Regions from separate parts of the Pseudonocardia yuanmonensis genome, predicted to be linked through region 2. Evidence: predicted binding sites of a transcription regulator. Region 2 holds the regulator's gene; the other holds the start of a gene.
What was found. The regulator LexA, encoded in region 2, represses DNA repair genes until DNA is damaged. The targets are predictions, from matches to a motif close to CGAACACGTGTTCG.
Positions count from the first base shown of each region.

Region 1 (7,892 bases), on a different contig from region 2:
GGCGCGCCTCCGAGCCCGCGGCCCGTCCCGCCGTGCCCGTGCCCTGACCGGAGGAACACCTGCCGACATGCGGACCGTTCGCCCGCGGCGGGTGAGGCCGGCCGCGTCCGGCCGGACCTAGCGTCGCCGCGTGACGACTCAGGTGCCACAACCCGCCCCGACCCCGGACGACCTGCCGGCGAACGGGTCGCGCCTGCGAGACCGGGGGCTGCCCCGCGCACTGGTCGTGCTGCTCGGGGCCGCGGCCGTCGTCGTCGTGGTGGCGGGCATCCAGGCGGTCGCCTGGTTGATCGGCCCGGCGTTCATGGCGCTGATCATCGTGATCGCCGTCGCACCCGTGCAGGGCCGGCTGCAGCGCCGGGGCTGGCCGGCCTGGGCCACGACGCTGGTCCTCGTCGTGCTGGTCTACGCGGTCCTGGTCGTGCTCGCCCTCGGGATCATCGTCTCGATCGCGCGGCTGGCGACGGAGGTGCCGAAGTACGCCGCGCAGGCCGACGGGCTGGTCTCGGGGCTGACCGCGAAGCTCGCCCAGCTCGGCGTCGGGCCCGAGCAGCTCAGGCAGGCGGCGAGCTCGCTCGACATCGGCAAGCTGGCCGGGCTCCTCGGCTCGCTGCTGGACAGCGTCGCCGGGCTCGCCTCGAACCTGGTGTTCCTGCTCGCGCTGCTGCTGTTCCTGACCGTGGAGGCGGGCGGCGTCCGGCACCGGCTGGCGTCGATCGCCGCCGACCGGCCGCGCATCATCGGCGCGCTGGACCACTTCGCCTGGGGGACCCGGCAGTATCTGCTGGTCACGACCGTCTTCGGGCTCATCGTCGCGGTGCTCGACACGATCGCGCTCGCGCTGATGGGCATCCCGCTCGCGTTCACCTGGGGCCTGCTGGCCTTCATCACCAACTACATCCCCAACATCGGGTTCGTCATCGGCGTGATCCCGCCGGCCCTGCTGGGGCTGTTCGTGGGCGGGCCGGGCCTCGCGGTCGCCGTGGTGGTCGTCTACTGCGTGCTCAACTTCGTGGTGCAGTCGTTGATCCAGCCGCGGTTCATCGGCGACGCGGTGGGCCTGTCGGTCACGGTGACGTTCGTGGCGCTGTTCTTCTGGGCCTGGCTGCTCGGTCCGCTCGGCGCGATCCTCGCGATCCCGCTGACGCTGCTGGTCAAGGCCCTGCTCGTGGACATCGACCCCAAGGCGCGATGGGCGGACGCGCTGCTGCGGTCCACGCCGAAGGAGGCGGACCAGGTCGCCGCCGACGAGGCCGAGAAGGCTGCGCGCAAGGCGGCCCGCAAGGCCGAGCGGGCCGAGCGCAGGGGCCATCGGCACCCCCAGCCCGCCGTGGCCGGGGGACCGGCGTCCGCGGAACCCCCCGCGCCGCCGGACCCGCCCGTCCCGCCGGAGCGCACCGACCCGAGGGTCACGCCGTGAGCCGCGGGGCCGGCCGCCCCTGAGCGCCCGGCACCGAGCGCCGTGTCGTGGGCACCCGGTCGAAGCCCTGTCGTGAGCCCTGTCGTGAGCCCTGTCGTGAGCCCTGTCGTGAGCCCTGTCGTGAGCCCTGTCGTGAGCACCGAGTCGTGAGCCCTGTCGTGAGCCCTGTCGTGAGCACCGAGTCGTGAGCACCGAGTCGTGAGCACCGAGGCGCTGCTGCTCGCGTGCTCCGCGATCGTCCGGCCCACCGCGCTCGCCGCGCTGTTCGCGATCCTGGCCACCCGGGACCCACGGCGGCTGCTCACGGCCTACCTGGTGACCGGGCTGGTGTTCGCCCTCGCCGTCGGTGCCCTGGTCGTCGTGCTGCTGCAGGGTCTCAACGCCCGCACCTCGACGACGACGAGCCGGCCGGTCCTCGACCTCGTCCTCGGCGTGGCGGCGCTCGCCTACGCGGGGGCGGCCTGGGCGCGGCTGCCCTCGCCGTGGCCGGTGAGCCGGCAGAGCGAGCGGCGGCCCGACGAGCCGAGCTGGATGCAGCGACGGCTGCAGGCGCTCACGCTGACCGGTGCCGCCGGGGCCGGCGTCCTCACCCACCTGCCCGGCCTGACGTACCTGGCCGCGCTCAACGCGATCGTCGCCTCGGCGTCGGACGTCGTCGACGGCCTCTTCCAGGTCGTCGTCTACAACGCGATCTGGTTCAGCACCGCGATCGTCGCGCTCGTGCTCGCGGTGCACCGCCCGCACCTCGCGCGGGAGCTCCTCGAGCGGCTCGTCGGCTGGATCCGCGCCCGCCGCCGGCCGATCACCGTCCTCTTCTTCGGCGGGCTCGGCTGCTACCTGCTCGTGACGGGGATCGTGGAGCTGGTCGCACGCCCTTGAGCTCCCGCCCCCGCGTCGTCCACGCAGCGCTCGCGTCGGTCGCGCGTGGTGTCGCACGAACGGGTGGACGGACTCGGGCAAGGTGACCAACCGTGGTTCCACCGACCACACTGGCCGGGCAGACCGGCGAGGCGGGCAGGGGGTTCGACGGGTGAGCACGCACAGGGCGTCGGGCAGCGGGAGCGGCGGTTTCCGGGCCGCCGGGCAGAAGCCCCCTGTCCCGTACCAGCGGGGCGCCTCCGGCGCGTCGGCCCCGGCCGGTCCGCCGGCGACCGTCGGCGAGCAGGCGGCGCGCGCCGGGTGGGCGCCCGCACCGCGGCCGTCGCCCGCGCACACCCCGCCGCGCGGCCAGCGCCTCCCCACGGCCGGTGACGGCCGGGCGCTCACCGTGCTGCGGATCGTCACCTACGTGCTGACCTCGCTCGCGAGCCTGCTGTTCATCGCGCTCGTGGTGTACGGGTACCTGGTCGTCCAGGACGTGGTCACGACCTTCCCGCGGATCTTCGCGCCGGGAAGCTGACGGGCCGCCGGGCCGGGACGCGCGGGCGCCCGCGGCACTAGGCTGCGCGCGTGGACGTCCTGGACGAGTACAGCGGGCACACCGACCCCGGCGGCGCGGCGATCCGGCGGAGCCTGGGCCCGCTCACGATCAGCAAGGTGTCCGTCGGCCCGATGGACAACAACGCCTACCTGCTGACCTGCACCGCCACCAACGAGGCCCTGCTCGTCGACGCGGCGAACGAGCCGGAGCGGATCGCCGACCTGGTCGGGGCGGAGGACGGCAGGCCGGAGCTGCGGCACCTGGTCACGACGCACCGCCACCACGACCACTGGCAGGCGCTGGGCGCGGTGGCGGGGATGTTCCAGACCCGGCAGATCGCCCACCCCCTCGACGCGCCGGAGCTGCCGATCCCGATGGACGAGCTCGTGTCGCAGGGCGACACCGTGGAGTTCGGCGAGATCTCCCTCGAGGTCATCCACCTGCGGGGGCACACGCCTGGCTCGATCGCGCTGCTCTACCGGGGCCCCGACCGTCCGCACCTGTTCACCGGGGACTCCCTGTTCCCGGGCGGGCCGGGCAAGACCTGGTCGGCCGAGGACTTCACCTCGCTGATGAACGACCTGGAGTCCCGGGTGTTCGGCGAGCTGCCGGACGACACCTGGGTCTACCCGGGCCACGGCGACGACACCACCCTGGGCAGGGAGCGCCCCTCGCTCAAGGAGTGGCGCGAGCGGGGCTGGTAGCCCGGCCTCGGTTGCTCAAGCGCTCGTTCGAGCGCGATCCTCGAGACACTGCTCGTGCCGGTGCTGCCGGAGCAGTGGCTCCACGGCCCGACATCGAGCGTCGAGCGGATGTGCGCGCCGAGCGGCGACCACACCCCGCCCGGTCCTCGCACACCCGTCCCGGCCCGGTGTCGCATCCGGAACGATCGCCGCACATCCCGTCGACCAGGTGTGCGGCGCTCCTCGGGGTGTGCTGGCGGGTGCTGCTGATGGCGCTCGTGAGCGGCGCCGCCGCGTCGCTACTGACCGCCGGCACACCGGCTCGGGCCTCGCACACCCGTCCCGGCCCGGTGTCGCATCCGGAACGATCGCCGCACATCCCGTCGACCAGGTGTGCGGCGCTCCTCGGGATGTGTCAGCGGGCCTCGGCCGATCCCCGCTGTGAATTCCCGGCCGACCCGAGCGGATCCGCGTGCAGTGCGGCGCCACACCCGCTCGGTCGTCCCACGGGCCGTCGACCGGGTGTGCGCCGGACTCTCCGGGTGTGGCGCGGTGCAGGAGCGGGTGTGTCGGGCGCGGCCGGGTGTGGGAGGCGCTCGGCCGAGCCGCCTCCCTCCCACACCCGCAAGCCCTCTCGTCCGGTTCAGCGGTGGCCTGGGCGCCTGGGCGGGGGCCGGCGCACCGCCGTCGAACATGTGTGCGACAGTGGTCACCTGGTCCGGCGGACGCCGCCGGGAAGCACCGGGCGGTCCGTGGCGTTGAGCCGGGTGGCCGAACGGGGTCCCGACGGCGGCTGCGGCGCCGGTGAGCGTGCCGGCGGCCCGTGGTCGCCCGGCGCTCGCCGGTGCGCACCCGCCGACCGGGACCCCCGGGCCGGACGGGGGGCGCGGTTTTCTGTCGGGCCCCCGGCCTAGCATCGATCGCGGGTCCCCGGTCTGCCGCGGACCGGGCCCGCCGATCCCCGGTGACCCGATAGGAGGCGCCCTCGTGGCACAGGTCCGCACCCCGCACGACGCTCCCCGGCTGGTCGTGCGCGGCGCGCGCGAGCACAACCTGCGCGGGGTCGATCTCGACCTGCCCCGGGACAGCCTCGTCGTCTTCACCGGCCTGTCCGGGTCCGGCAAGTCGAGCCTCGCGTTCGACACGATCTTCGCCGAGGGCCAGCGCCGGTACGTCGAGTCGCTGTCGGCGTACGCCCGGCAGTTCCTCGGTCAGATGGACAAGCCGGACGTCGACTTCATCGAGGGCCTGTCCCCGGCGGTGTCGATCGACCAGAAGTCCACGAACCGCAACCCGCGCTCCACGGTCGGCACGATCACCGAGGTCTACGACTACCTGCGGCTGCTCTACGCCCGGGCCGGCGTGCCGCACTGCCCGGTCTGCGGCGAGGTCATCGAGAAGCAGACTCCGCAGCAGATCGTCGACCAGGTGCTGGCGATGGAGGAGGGCAGCCGCTTCCAGGTGCTGGCCCCGGTCGTCCGCACCCGCAAGGGCGAGTTCGTCGACCTCTTCACCACCCTGCAGGGCCAGGGCTACTCGCGTGTTCTGGTCGACGGCACGGTGCACCAGCTGAGCAACCCGCCGAAGCTGAAGAAGCAGGAGAAGCACGACATCGCGGTCGTCGTCGACCGGCTGTCGGTCAAGCCGAGCGCCAAGCAGCGGCTCACCGACTCGGTGGAGACTGCACTGCGCCTGGCGGACGGGCTCGTGGTGCTGGACTTCGTCGACCTCGGGGACGAGCACCCGCACCGCGAGCGCCGCTTCTCCGAGCGGATGGCCTGCCCCAACGGGCACCCCCTCTCGCTCGACGACCTCGAGCCCCGCACCTTCTCCTTCAACTCGCCCTACGGCGCGTGCCCCGAGTGCTCCGGGATCGGCGTCAAGAAGGAGGTCGACCCGGAGCTCGTCATCCCGGACCCCGAGCTCAGCCTGGCCGACGGTGCCGTGGCGCCGTGGAACACCGGGCACACCGCCGAGTACTTCGGCCGGCTGCTGTCCGGCCTCGCGAAGAGCGTCGGGTTCCGGATGGACACGCCGTGGCGCATGCTGCCCGCCGAGGCGCAGAAGGCCGTGCTCCATGGCAGCGAGGACCAGGTGCACGTCCGGTACCGGAACCGGTACGGCCGCGAGCGCGCCTATTACGCGAACTTCGAGGGCGTGATCCCGTTCCTCGAGCGCCGGCTGGACCAGACCGAGTCCGAGTCGCAGCGCGAGCGCTACGAGGGCTACATGCGGGACGTGCCGTGCCCGGCGTGCAAGGGGGCGCGGCTCAAGCCGGAAGTCCTGGCGGTCACGCTGGCGCACCGCGAGCAGGGGGACCGGTCGATCGCCGAGGTGTCGGCGATGTCGGTGGCCGAGTGCGCCGAGTTCCTCGGCGGGATGGTGCTGGACCAGCGGCAGGCGATGATCGCCGGCCGGGTGCTCAAGGAGATCCAGGCCCGGCTGGGCTTCCTGCTCGACGTCGGGCTGGACTACCTGTCGCTCGACCGCGCCGCGGGCACGCTGTCCGGCGGCGAGGCGCAGCGCATCCGGCTGGCCACCCAGATCGGGTCCGGCCTGGTCGGCGTGCTCTACGTGCTGGACGAGCCGTCGATCGGCCTGCACCAACGGGACAACCGCCGGCTGATCGACACGCTGACCCGGCTCAAGGGGCTGGGCAACACGCTGATCGTCGTGGAGCACGACGAGGACACCATCCGCGCCGCGGACTGGGCCGTCGACATCGGTCCGGGCGCGGGCGAGCACGGCGGCCAGGTCGTGCACTCCGGGCCGGTGGCCGAGCTCGAGGCGCACGACACCTCGCTGACCGGGGCGTACCTGTCGGGCCGGCGCAGCATCCCGGTGCCGGACGTGCGGCGCACGCTGGACCCGGAGCGCAGGCTCACGATCGTCGGCGCGCGCGAGCACAACCTGCGGGGGATCGACGTCGACATCCCGCTGGGCGGGCTCGTCTCGATCACCGGCGTGTCCGGGTCGGGCAAGTCCACGCTGATCAACGACATCCTGGCCACCGTGCTGGCGAACAAGCTCAACGGCGCCCGCCAGGTGCCCGGCCGGCACACCCGGATCACCGGGATCGAGCAGCTGGACAAGCTGGTGCGGGTCGACCAGTCGCCGATCGGGCGCACGCCGCGGTCCAACCCGGCCACGTACACCGGTGTGTGGGACAAGATCCGCACGCTGTTCGCGTCGACCACCGAGGCGAAGGTGCGCGGCTACCAGGCCGGCCGCTTCTCGTTCAACGTCAAGGGCGGGCGCTGCGAGGCGTGCTCCGGCGACGGCACGATCAAGATCGAGATGAACTTCCTGCCGGACGTGTACGTCCCCTGCGAGGTCTGCAAGGGCGCCCGGTACAACCGGGAGACCCTCGAGGTCCACTACAAGGGCAAGACCGTGGCGGACGTGCTGGACATGCCGATCGAGGAGGCGGCGGAGTTCTTCGCGCCGATCACCTCGATCAGCCGGTACCTGACCACGCTGGTCGACGTCGGGCTGGGCTACGTCCGGCTCGGGCAGCCGGCGCCGACGCTGTCCGGTGGCGAGGCGCAGCGGGTGAAGCTGGCCAGCGAGCTGCAGAAGCGGTCCAACGGCCGCACGATCTACATCCTCGACGAGCCGACGACCGGCCTGCACTTCGAGGACATCCGCAAGCTGCTGATGGTGATCAACGGCCTGGTCGACAAGGGCAACACGGTCGTCGTCATCGAGCACAACCTCGACGTGATCAAGACGTCGGACTGGGTCATCGACATGGGGCCCGAGGGCGGGTCCGGTGGCGGCACGGTCGTCGCGCAGGGCACGCCCGAGGAGGTCGCGGGCACCGAGGGCAGCTACACCGGCCTGTTCCTCAAGGACCTGGTCGTGCCGGCGGCACCGGTCCGGCGACCGCGTCGGAAGAAGGCCGTCGCGGCGAGCTGAGCCCTGCCCCAGCCGGGCCGCGTGCCCGGAACCGCTCCGGCGGTCCCGGGCACGCTGCGTTCTCAGGTGTCAGCGCAGGGTGAGCGGCTGTGTCGTCACCCACCCGTGTTGCACAAGCGCGACCGACCGGCATCACCGCCGTAACACCTGCGAAACCGCGACGAACCGGGATCTTCCTAGATTCGGTGGGTCGGCGCGTCGGGGCCAGAGCGTCGACCACCGACAGAGGCACCGGTGCGCCCGCAGACCGTCCCTCCCCAGGACGGCGACCGTACGTCGTAGGAGAACGCCACATGACGCTGCTCGTCCCGCCGCCCCACCAGCGCCCCACCGGCCCGAGCACCAGCCGGCGCGGCTTCCTGCGCCTCGCCGGCCTGGGCGTCGGCGTCGGTGCCGCCGGGGTGGCCCTCGCCGCCTGCGGTGGCGGCGGCTCCGGGAGCGCCCCGGCCTC
Region 1 covers NZ_BAABIC010000006.1:161,205-169,096, reverse strand. The annotation lists gene ABD990_RS10980 (hypothetical protein) at 1-47, shown strand, start outside; gene ABD990_RS10975 (AI-2E family transporter) at 131-1,420, shown strand; gene ABD990_RS10970 (GAP family protein) at 1,619-2,299, shown strand; gene ABD990_RS10965 (hypothetical protein) at 2,451-2,819, shown strand; gene ABD990_RS10960 (MBL fold metallo-hydrolase) at 2,870-3,544, shown strand; gene uvrA (excinuclease ABC subunit UvrA) at 4,511-7,441, shown strand; gene ABD990_RS10950 (ABC transporter substrate-binding protein) at 7,735-7,892, shown strand, end outside.
Region 1: the regulator LexA is predicted to act here: its motif matches at 4,212-4,225, upstream of uvrA (excinuclease ABC subunit UvrA).

Region 2 (7,892 bases):
GCGCCGGAGCGGCCACGGACGCCGTGCGGAGGCACACCGGAGCCACGGGCCGGGACGTGCCCGTGACCCGCTGGGCCTGCCTGCCGCGGCCGGTGAGCGCCCGGCCGCGCCTCGGCCCGCCGCTCGACCTGGCCGACCGCGCCACGGCGCGCGTGCGCACCTCCACCAGGCGCTCCCGCCGCGCCGGCCCGGGCGCCACCCGGCACCTCGGCCAGCGCTGCACTCCTGGAGTCCATGACGACCTCCCCCAACCGCGCCGACCCCACCCGAGCCGGATGCCCGGGCCACCGGTCGAACGCGTGTGCGATTCCTATCAACCACCACCGACAAAAACCGGTGCCCGCCGTGACCGGGGTCACGACGAGCCGCTCCCTCACGCGGGGACGCGCAGGACCAGCCCCGCGGGCAGCGGCGCCGCGTCCACCGGCAGGTCGTTCTCCGCCGCGATCCGCTCCACGACCGCCACGGTGCCCGCTGCCCGGGCGGTGTCGGGCGGGACCACCCGCCGGGCGACGTCCCACACCGACTCCCCCGGCTCGACCACCGCCTGCGCGGTGCCCGCCGGCACGGCCGCGCGGGCGTGGGCGTCCCCTGCCACCCCGGCCAGGAGCCCCAGTACGACCACGACCGCCGCGGAGGCGAGCGCGATCGCCACCACCGCCACCGCGCGCCGCAGGCGGTATCGCGCCGCGGGCACGGCCCGGGGCAGCACGCGCACGGCGGGGCGTCCGACGTCTGCGCCCCGTCGCACCCCTGGGCCGACCACCGCGGCGCCCGGACCCGAGCGCACCGGCCGGGCCCGCGCCCCCACGGCAGGCGGGGCGGACCGCGGCGTCGGCGCGGCGAGCGGGCCGGCCGTCGGGGCGGTCATCGGGGCGGTCATCGAAGCGGCCCGCCGGGCCCGGCGGGAGGTCCGGGCGGGGCGGACCGGGCGCGGGCCACGGTCGAATCCCGCCTCACCCCGCCCGTCCACGGGCGTCCCTGCGCGGGCGCGGCGGGCCTCGAGCGCGACCGCTCGCTCCCGCGCACCGGCCGGAGGTGCCTGCCCGCCCTCGACCACGCCCTCGCCCTCGACCACGCCCACGCCCTCGCCGAGTGCCCGCGACACGCCGCGGCCGCCGCCGATCCGCGCGCCGCTCAGGGCACCGCCCCGCCGCCCGTCCGCCACGCCCTCCGCGATCCCCGCGCCGTTCACGGCGACCCCCTCCAGCCAGTCCGCGCCGCTCAGCAGCCGGATCTCGCACACATGTTCGAATCGAACGCCTGTGCGAATTTCTACCACCGCCGCGACGGGACGTCACGGGTCCGCGCCGACACGATCGGCGTGTCGTTCGAACATGTGTTTGGCGATCGGCCGGATCCGGGCTACCGTCCGAAGCCGACGGACCACCCGGGGCGCCCGGGCGGGCCGTCCGGGCCCGCGACCGACACCGGCACGCACCCGCGTCCGGCACCCGGGAGTACGGCCCGCAGGAGCGGGCACGCGACCGGCGTCCCGGACACCTGCACCGGAAGTGCGCGGGACCGGGCGGGCGGAACGGGCCCGGGGACGGCGCGGCACGGAGCACGGGCCGGCACGACCGGCTCGACGGAGCACGAGACAGGCACACGAGGAGGCGGCAGGCAGATGGCACGGGACGAGTCCGGCGGCGCCGGCGAGGCCGGCCGGGAGCCCGGACAGGTGCGCGCCTTCCCGGATCCGCCGGCGGACCCGGTGGGCCTCACCCCCCGGCAGCGCAAGGTGCTCGAGGTGATCCGGGACTGGGTGGAGCGCTTCGGCTACCCGCCGAGCGTCCGGGAGATCGGGGACGCGGTGGGGTTGACCTCCACCTCGTCGGTGCACCACCAGCTGCGCACGTTGGAGCGCAAGGGCTACCTGCGGCGCGACCCCAACCGGACCCGCGCGGTCGACGTGCGCAGCCCGGAGGAGGAGTCGGACGGCGCCGAGGCCGCCGAGGTCCGGGCCGAGCGGCCGGCCCCGGCGTTCGTGCCGCTGCTCGGCAACATCGCCGCCGGTGGCCCGATCCTGGCCGAGCAGGCGGTGGAGAGCGTGTTCCCGCTGCCGCGCGAGATCGTCGGCGAGGGCACCCTCTTCCTGCTCAACGTCAAGGGCGACTCGATGATCGAGGCCGCCATCACGGACGGGGACTGGGTCGTGGTGCGCCAGCAGCCCGTCGCCGAGCAGGGCGAGATCGTCGCCGCCATGATCGACGGCGAAGCCACGGTCAAGACCTTCAGACGCGCGGACGGGCAGGTCTGGCTGATGCCCGCCAACCCGGCCTACGAGCCGATCGACGGCAACGAGGCGACCATCCTCGGCCGCGTCGTCGCCGTCCTGCGGCGGCTCTGAGGGCCCGGACGCCCCCTGCTCACCGCTCCGGGGGCGGCACCACGACCACGGGGTAGCGGGCGGTGCGGACCAGCACGCCCGCGACCCCGCCGAGCAGCAGCCGCTTCATGAGCGGGTAGCCGCGCGAGCCGACGACCAGGACGTCCGTGCGCTCGGGCAGGTCGGCCAGGGTCTCGGCGACCGAGCGCCCGAGGACGACGTCGTAGAGCGCGTCGATCTCCACGGGTGCCTGGGCCAGCCCCTTCTGCGCGGTCTCGGTCGCGGCGGGCACCTCGTCCTCGGCCCCCGCGACCACCACGAACCGCAACGCCGCACCGGTGCGGCCGGCCAGGTGCACGGCCAGGACCGCGGCGCGGTCGGCCTCCGGGGTGCCGTCGTAGGCCACCGTGACGACCGTGATCCCCTTCGCGGCGGTGTGCCGGTAACCCCGGGGCGCGATCGCGACCGGGCAGCGCGCGGACGGCAGCAGCCGCTGGACGGTGCCGCCGGGGGCGAGCCGGCCGAGCAGTCCCCCGCCCGTCGACCCGACGACCAGCACCGCCGCCCCGATCTCCTCGGCGTGGTCGGCGAGGACCACTGCCGCGGGCCCGGGCCCCAGCGGGGCGAACTCGGGTTCGCCGGGCCCGGACGAGCCGCCGATCAGCTCCCGCGCCCGGGTGAACCGCCGGCGCGCGACCTCCTCGATCTTCTCCCGCCACCGCGGGTCGCGGGCCATCGCCGAGTAGCCCAGCCCGTCCGTCGGGTACACGGTCGCGACGACGTTCGTCAGCCCGGTCAACCGGGCCAGCTGCGCGCCGAGGACCAGGGCGTCGTGGCCGCCCGGCGTGTCCTCGTACGCGGTCACGATCGGCACCGCGGCCCCCCCTCCTCCCGGCGTGATCAGCCTAGGCGGACCGGGGCCGTCCGAACGCGGGCCGTGAGCAGCCTTAACGGGCTCGTCACACGCGGGACCGGCGCCGCCCGTGCATCGCCATCGCGCCTGCGAGGAGCCCCAGCACGACGACGGCGACCCCGCCCCCGATCACGGCGGGCAGCCAGTCCGGCGCGGGCTCCGGCGGTGTCGCCGCGGGCGGCGGTGCGGCCGTGGGTTCCGCGGGTGCGGCGGCGAGGGCCGCCTCGACGGCACGGGGCACGGCACGGAGCGCGCCGCGGTCCACACCTCGGGTCTCGGAGCCGGAGAGCAGGGTGCCGTCGGCGAGGAACGCGAGCGCCTCGCCCTGGGGCTCGTCCGCGAGCGGGACCTGCAGCGGCATGCCCTGCAGTGCCGCGACGAGATCCCCGGAGGGCGGCACGCGGTAGAGCCAGGCGTCCGTGTACGTCCGGAGGGCGACGACCTCGTGGCCCGCGCTCGTCGCCCCGCCGGTCACGGTGAAGGCGCCGAGGCTGCCGATCGGGCCGCCCCGGGTCTCCGAGCGCGGGAAGCCCGCCGAGCCGGCACGCACGAGCGGCGTCGGACCGGGTTCGGCCAGCGGCCCCGCCGGCCGGTAGACCCCGGCGGTGCCGGAGACCTCCTTGGTCACGACGACGGGCACGCCGTCGGCGCCGATCAGGAGGGCCTCGGCGTCGTGCGGGCCGTCGGGATAGGTCAGCCGGTGCAGCCGCGAAGCGCCGTCGGGCGGGAGCACGAGCAGCGCCACGGTGTCCCGGACCCGGTCGTTGTCGCCCGTGTCGGCGACCCAGAACGCGCCGTCGGGCGCGATGGCGAGGTCTTCGGCGTCGTACGGGTCCAGCGGCGCGGTCCGGGTGCCGACCACCGCGCACGTGTCGAGGTCGAGCCGGTGCAGCGCGACCCGCCTGCCGCCGTCGCTCATCGCCCACACCCCGCCGTCGGGGGCGACGGCGAGGCCGGAGAGCTCGACGAGCCGACGGTCGGTGACCGTGCAGCGCTCCTCGGGCGCGGGGGGCACGAGGGCGGCGGGCGCCGCGCTCACCGGGGCGGCGAGCAGCAGCGTCAGCAGGAGGACGGCCCCGAGCGCGAGCCCGACGCCGCCGGTGCGCTCAGCCGCGCGCAGCGACGCGCGCCCCGGCACCGGCGCGCACGGACCCGTTCCCGGACCCCTTCGCAGTCCCGCTCGCGGTCCGGTCAACCGATCCGTTCCCGGACCCGCCGGCCGAGCCGTTCGTCGAGTCGTTCGCTGCGCCGTTCGCACCGCGCGAGCCTGCCCCGTCCCTCTCGGCGGGGGCCGACCCGGTCCCCCCGACGGCGAACGGCACGGCCGCGACGGCGAGCTCGGGCCCGACCCGGACGTGCAGCCGCGTGCCCTCCGGGGTGTGCTCGGAGGCGAGCACCTCCCCGTCCGAGTGCAGCCGCGCGACCAGCCCGCCCTCGGTGTAGGGCACGAGCAGCTCGAGGTCGACCTCGGGCCGCGGCAGCTTCTCGGCGACGCAGGCCTTGAGCCGCGCCACCCCGTCGCCCCGGCGGGCCGAGACGAACACGGCGTCGGGCAGCAGGTGCCGCAGCCGGGCGAGCGCGAGGTCGCCGGCCGCGTCCGTCTTGTTCACGACGAGGAGCTCCTCGGGCATGGCCCCGCCCTGCTCCTCGCCGATCTCGACCAGCACCTTGCGCACCGCGGCGATCTGGTCCTCGGGCAGCGCGTCGGATGCGTCGACCACGTGGAGCAGCAGGTCGGCCTGGCCGGCCTCCTCCAACGTGGAGCGGAACGCCTCGACGAGCTGGTGCGGCAGGTGCCGCACGAAGCCGACCGTGTCGGTGAGCGTGTAGACCCGGCCGTCCGGCGTCTCCGCGCGGCGGGTCGTGGGGTCCAGGGTGGCGAACAGCGCGTCCTCGACGAGGACGCCCGCGTCCGTCAGCGCATTGAGCAGCGAGGACTTGCCGGCGTTGGTGTAGCCGACGATCGCGACGCTGGGCACGTCGTTGCGGCGGCGGGAGCCGCGCTGGGTGTCGCGCACGCGGCTCATCGCGGCGATCTCGCGCCGCAGCTTCGACATGCGGTGGCGGATGCGCCGGCGATCCAGCTCGATCTTCGTCTCACCGGGGCCGCGGCCACCGATGCCGACACCGCCGGCGGCCCGGCCACCGACCTGCCGGGACAGCGCCTCACCCCAGCCGCGCAGCCGCGGCAGCAGGTAGGACAGCTGGGCCAGCTCGACCTGGGCCTTGCCGTCCCGCGAGCGGGCGTGCTGGGCGAAGATGTCGAGGATCAGGGCGGTCCGGTCGATCACCTTGACCTTGAGCCTGTCCTCCAGCTGGCGCAGCTGGCCGGGCGAGAGCTCGCCGTCGCAGATCACGGTGTCGGCGCCGGCGGCCTGCACGGCGTGGGACAGCTCGTCGACCTTGCCGGAGCCGATGAAGGTGGCCGGGTCGGGCTTGCTCCGCCGCTGCACCAGGCCGTCCATGACCTGGGAGCCGGCGGTCTCGGCGAGCCGGGCCAGCTCGAGGAGCGAGGCGTTGGCCTGCTCGGAGGTGCCCTCGGTCCAGACCCCGACGAGCACCACCCGCTCGAGCCGCAGCCGCCGGTACTCGACCTCGGTGACGTCCGTGAGCTCGGTCGACAGACCCGCGACCCGCCGGAGCGAGGACCGCTCCTCCAGCTCCAACTCACCCCTCGAGGGGTCGAGAGCATCGTCGGCAGGCGTGTAGCGCAGGGGGGATTCAGTCATCGTGAGGTCGATTGTCCCACGTTTCGGGCCGCCGTGTCGGCCGGTTTCACCCGCGCGTCATCCCGCGGACTCCCACCACGATCGATCCAGTTCACCGTGCGCGACCAGGACCGCGGGCCCGTGCAGGACCGTCGACGCCCCGTCGTCGCGGACCGTGACCTCGAGCCGCCCGCCGGGGGTGTCGACGGGCAGCCGGCCCTCGGCGCGCCCGGCCGCCCGCAGCGCGGCCACGACGGCGGCGACCGTGCCGGTGCCGCAGGACCGCGTCTCCCCCACGCCGCGCTCGTGCACCCGCATGGCGACCGGCTCGTCGCCGCGGGCGGGAGCGACGAACTCGACGTTCGCCCCGTGCGGGAACAGTGCCTCGTCCCGGCCCGGCGGGACGGTCAGGTCCAGCGCCGCGAGGTCCGTGTCGGTGACGCACGCGAGGTGCGGGTTCCCCACGTCCACCGCCACGCCCGGGAACTCCCGGCCACCGACCGTCGCCACGCTCTCGGGCCCGACGAGCGCCCGGCCCATCTCGACCGACACCCCGTCCCCCTCGAGCGTGACCCGCTTGACGCCCGCGCGGGTGCCCAGCGGCAGCTCCCCGCTGCGGAACCAGCCCGCGTGCTGCAGGTACCGGGCGAAGACGCGCACGCCGTTGCCGCACATCTCGGCGACCGAGCCGTCCGCGTTCCGGTAGTCCATGAACCACTCGGGGCCCTCGACCCCGAGCGCGGCCGACCGGACCACGCGCAGCACCCCGTCCGCCCCGAGCCCCCGCCGCCGGTCGCACAGCGCGGCGACCCGCTCCGGCGTGAGGTCGAGGGCGCCGTCGGGGTCGGGCAGCACGACGAAGTCGTTCTGCGTGCCGTGGCCCTTCGAGAAGGGGATGCCGTCGCTCACAGCTCGCCCTCGCCGACGCTCGGCCGACGGCTCGCGTCGCTGATGTGTGGATGGTTCGCTCGCCGGCGCTCGCTCACGTGACCAGCCTACGAGCCGCCGCCGACAGTTCCGGGTCGGCGCCGTCGAACCAGTGGATGCGGGGGTCGCGGCGGAACCAGGAGCGCTGCCGGCGGACGAACCGGCGGGTGGCCCGCACGGTCTCCGCCGCGGCCGTCGCGAGGCCGTACTCGCCGTCGAGGGCCGCGATCACCTGTTGGTAGCCCAGTGCCCGGGACGCCGTCCGCCCCTCCCGCAGACCCTTCGCGAGCAGCCCCCGGGTCTCCTCGACCAGCCCCTGCTCCATCATCAGGTCGACGCGCCGGGCGATCCGCTCGTCGAGCTCGGCGGTGTCCCGGTCGACGCCGAGCAGTACGGCGTCGTAGCGCGCCGTCCGCTGCCCGGGGAGCGTTGCGCGGAAGGGGCGCCCCGTCAGCTCGATGACCTCCAGCGCCCGGACGATGCGCCGGCCGTTGCTGGGTAGGACGCTCTCCGCCGCCGCGGGGTCGACCGCGGCCAGCCTGCGGTGCAGCGCCGGGGCCCCGACGGCGGCCAGCTCGGCCTCCCAGCGCCCGCGGACGGCGGGATCGGTGCCGGGGAACTCCAGCTCGTCGACCACGGCCTGGACGTACAGCCCCGAGCCGCCGACCAGCACCGGCGTGCGCCCGGCGGCGAGCAGCGCCTCGATCGTCGCGCGCGCCTCCCGCTGGTAGACGGCGACGGACGCGGTCTCCGTGACGTCGAGGACGTCGAGCTGGTGGTGCGGGATCCCCCGGCGCTCGGCGACCGGCAGCTTCGCCGTGCCGATGTCGAGGCCGCGGTAGAGCTGCATGGCGTCGGCGTTGACGACCTCGCCGCCCAGCGCCTCGGCGAGGTCGAGGCCCAGGTCGGACTTGCCCGTCGCGGTCGGCCCGACGACGGCGACGAGCCTGGTCACGCCGGTGTCCACACGGCCACGTGGTACGCCACGCCGTAAGGGACGGCCGAGTACAGCAGC
Region 2 covers NZ_BAABIC010000023.1:46,340-54,231, reverse strand. The annotation lists gene ABD990_RS27225 (hypothetical protein) at 374-1,246, opposite strand; gene lexA (transcriptional repressor LexA) at 1,628-2,350, shown strand; gene ABD990_RS27215 (universal stress protein) at 2,370-3,194, opposite strand; gene ABD990_RS27210 (SMP-30/gluconolactonase/LRE family protein) at 3,289-4,380, opposite strand; gene hflX (GTPase HflX) at 4,349-5,971, opposite strand; gene dapF (diaminopimelate epimerase) at 6,029-6,859, opposite strand; gene miaA (tRNA (adenosine(37)-N6)-dimethylallyltransferase MiaA) at 6,933-7,832, opposite strand; gene ABD990_RS27190 (class III extradiol ring-cleavage dioxygenase family protein) at 7,829-7,892, opposite strand, start outside.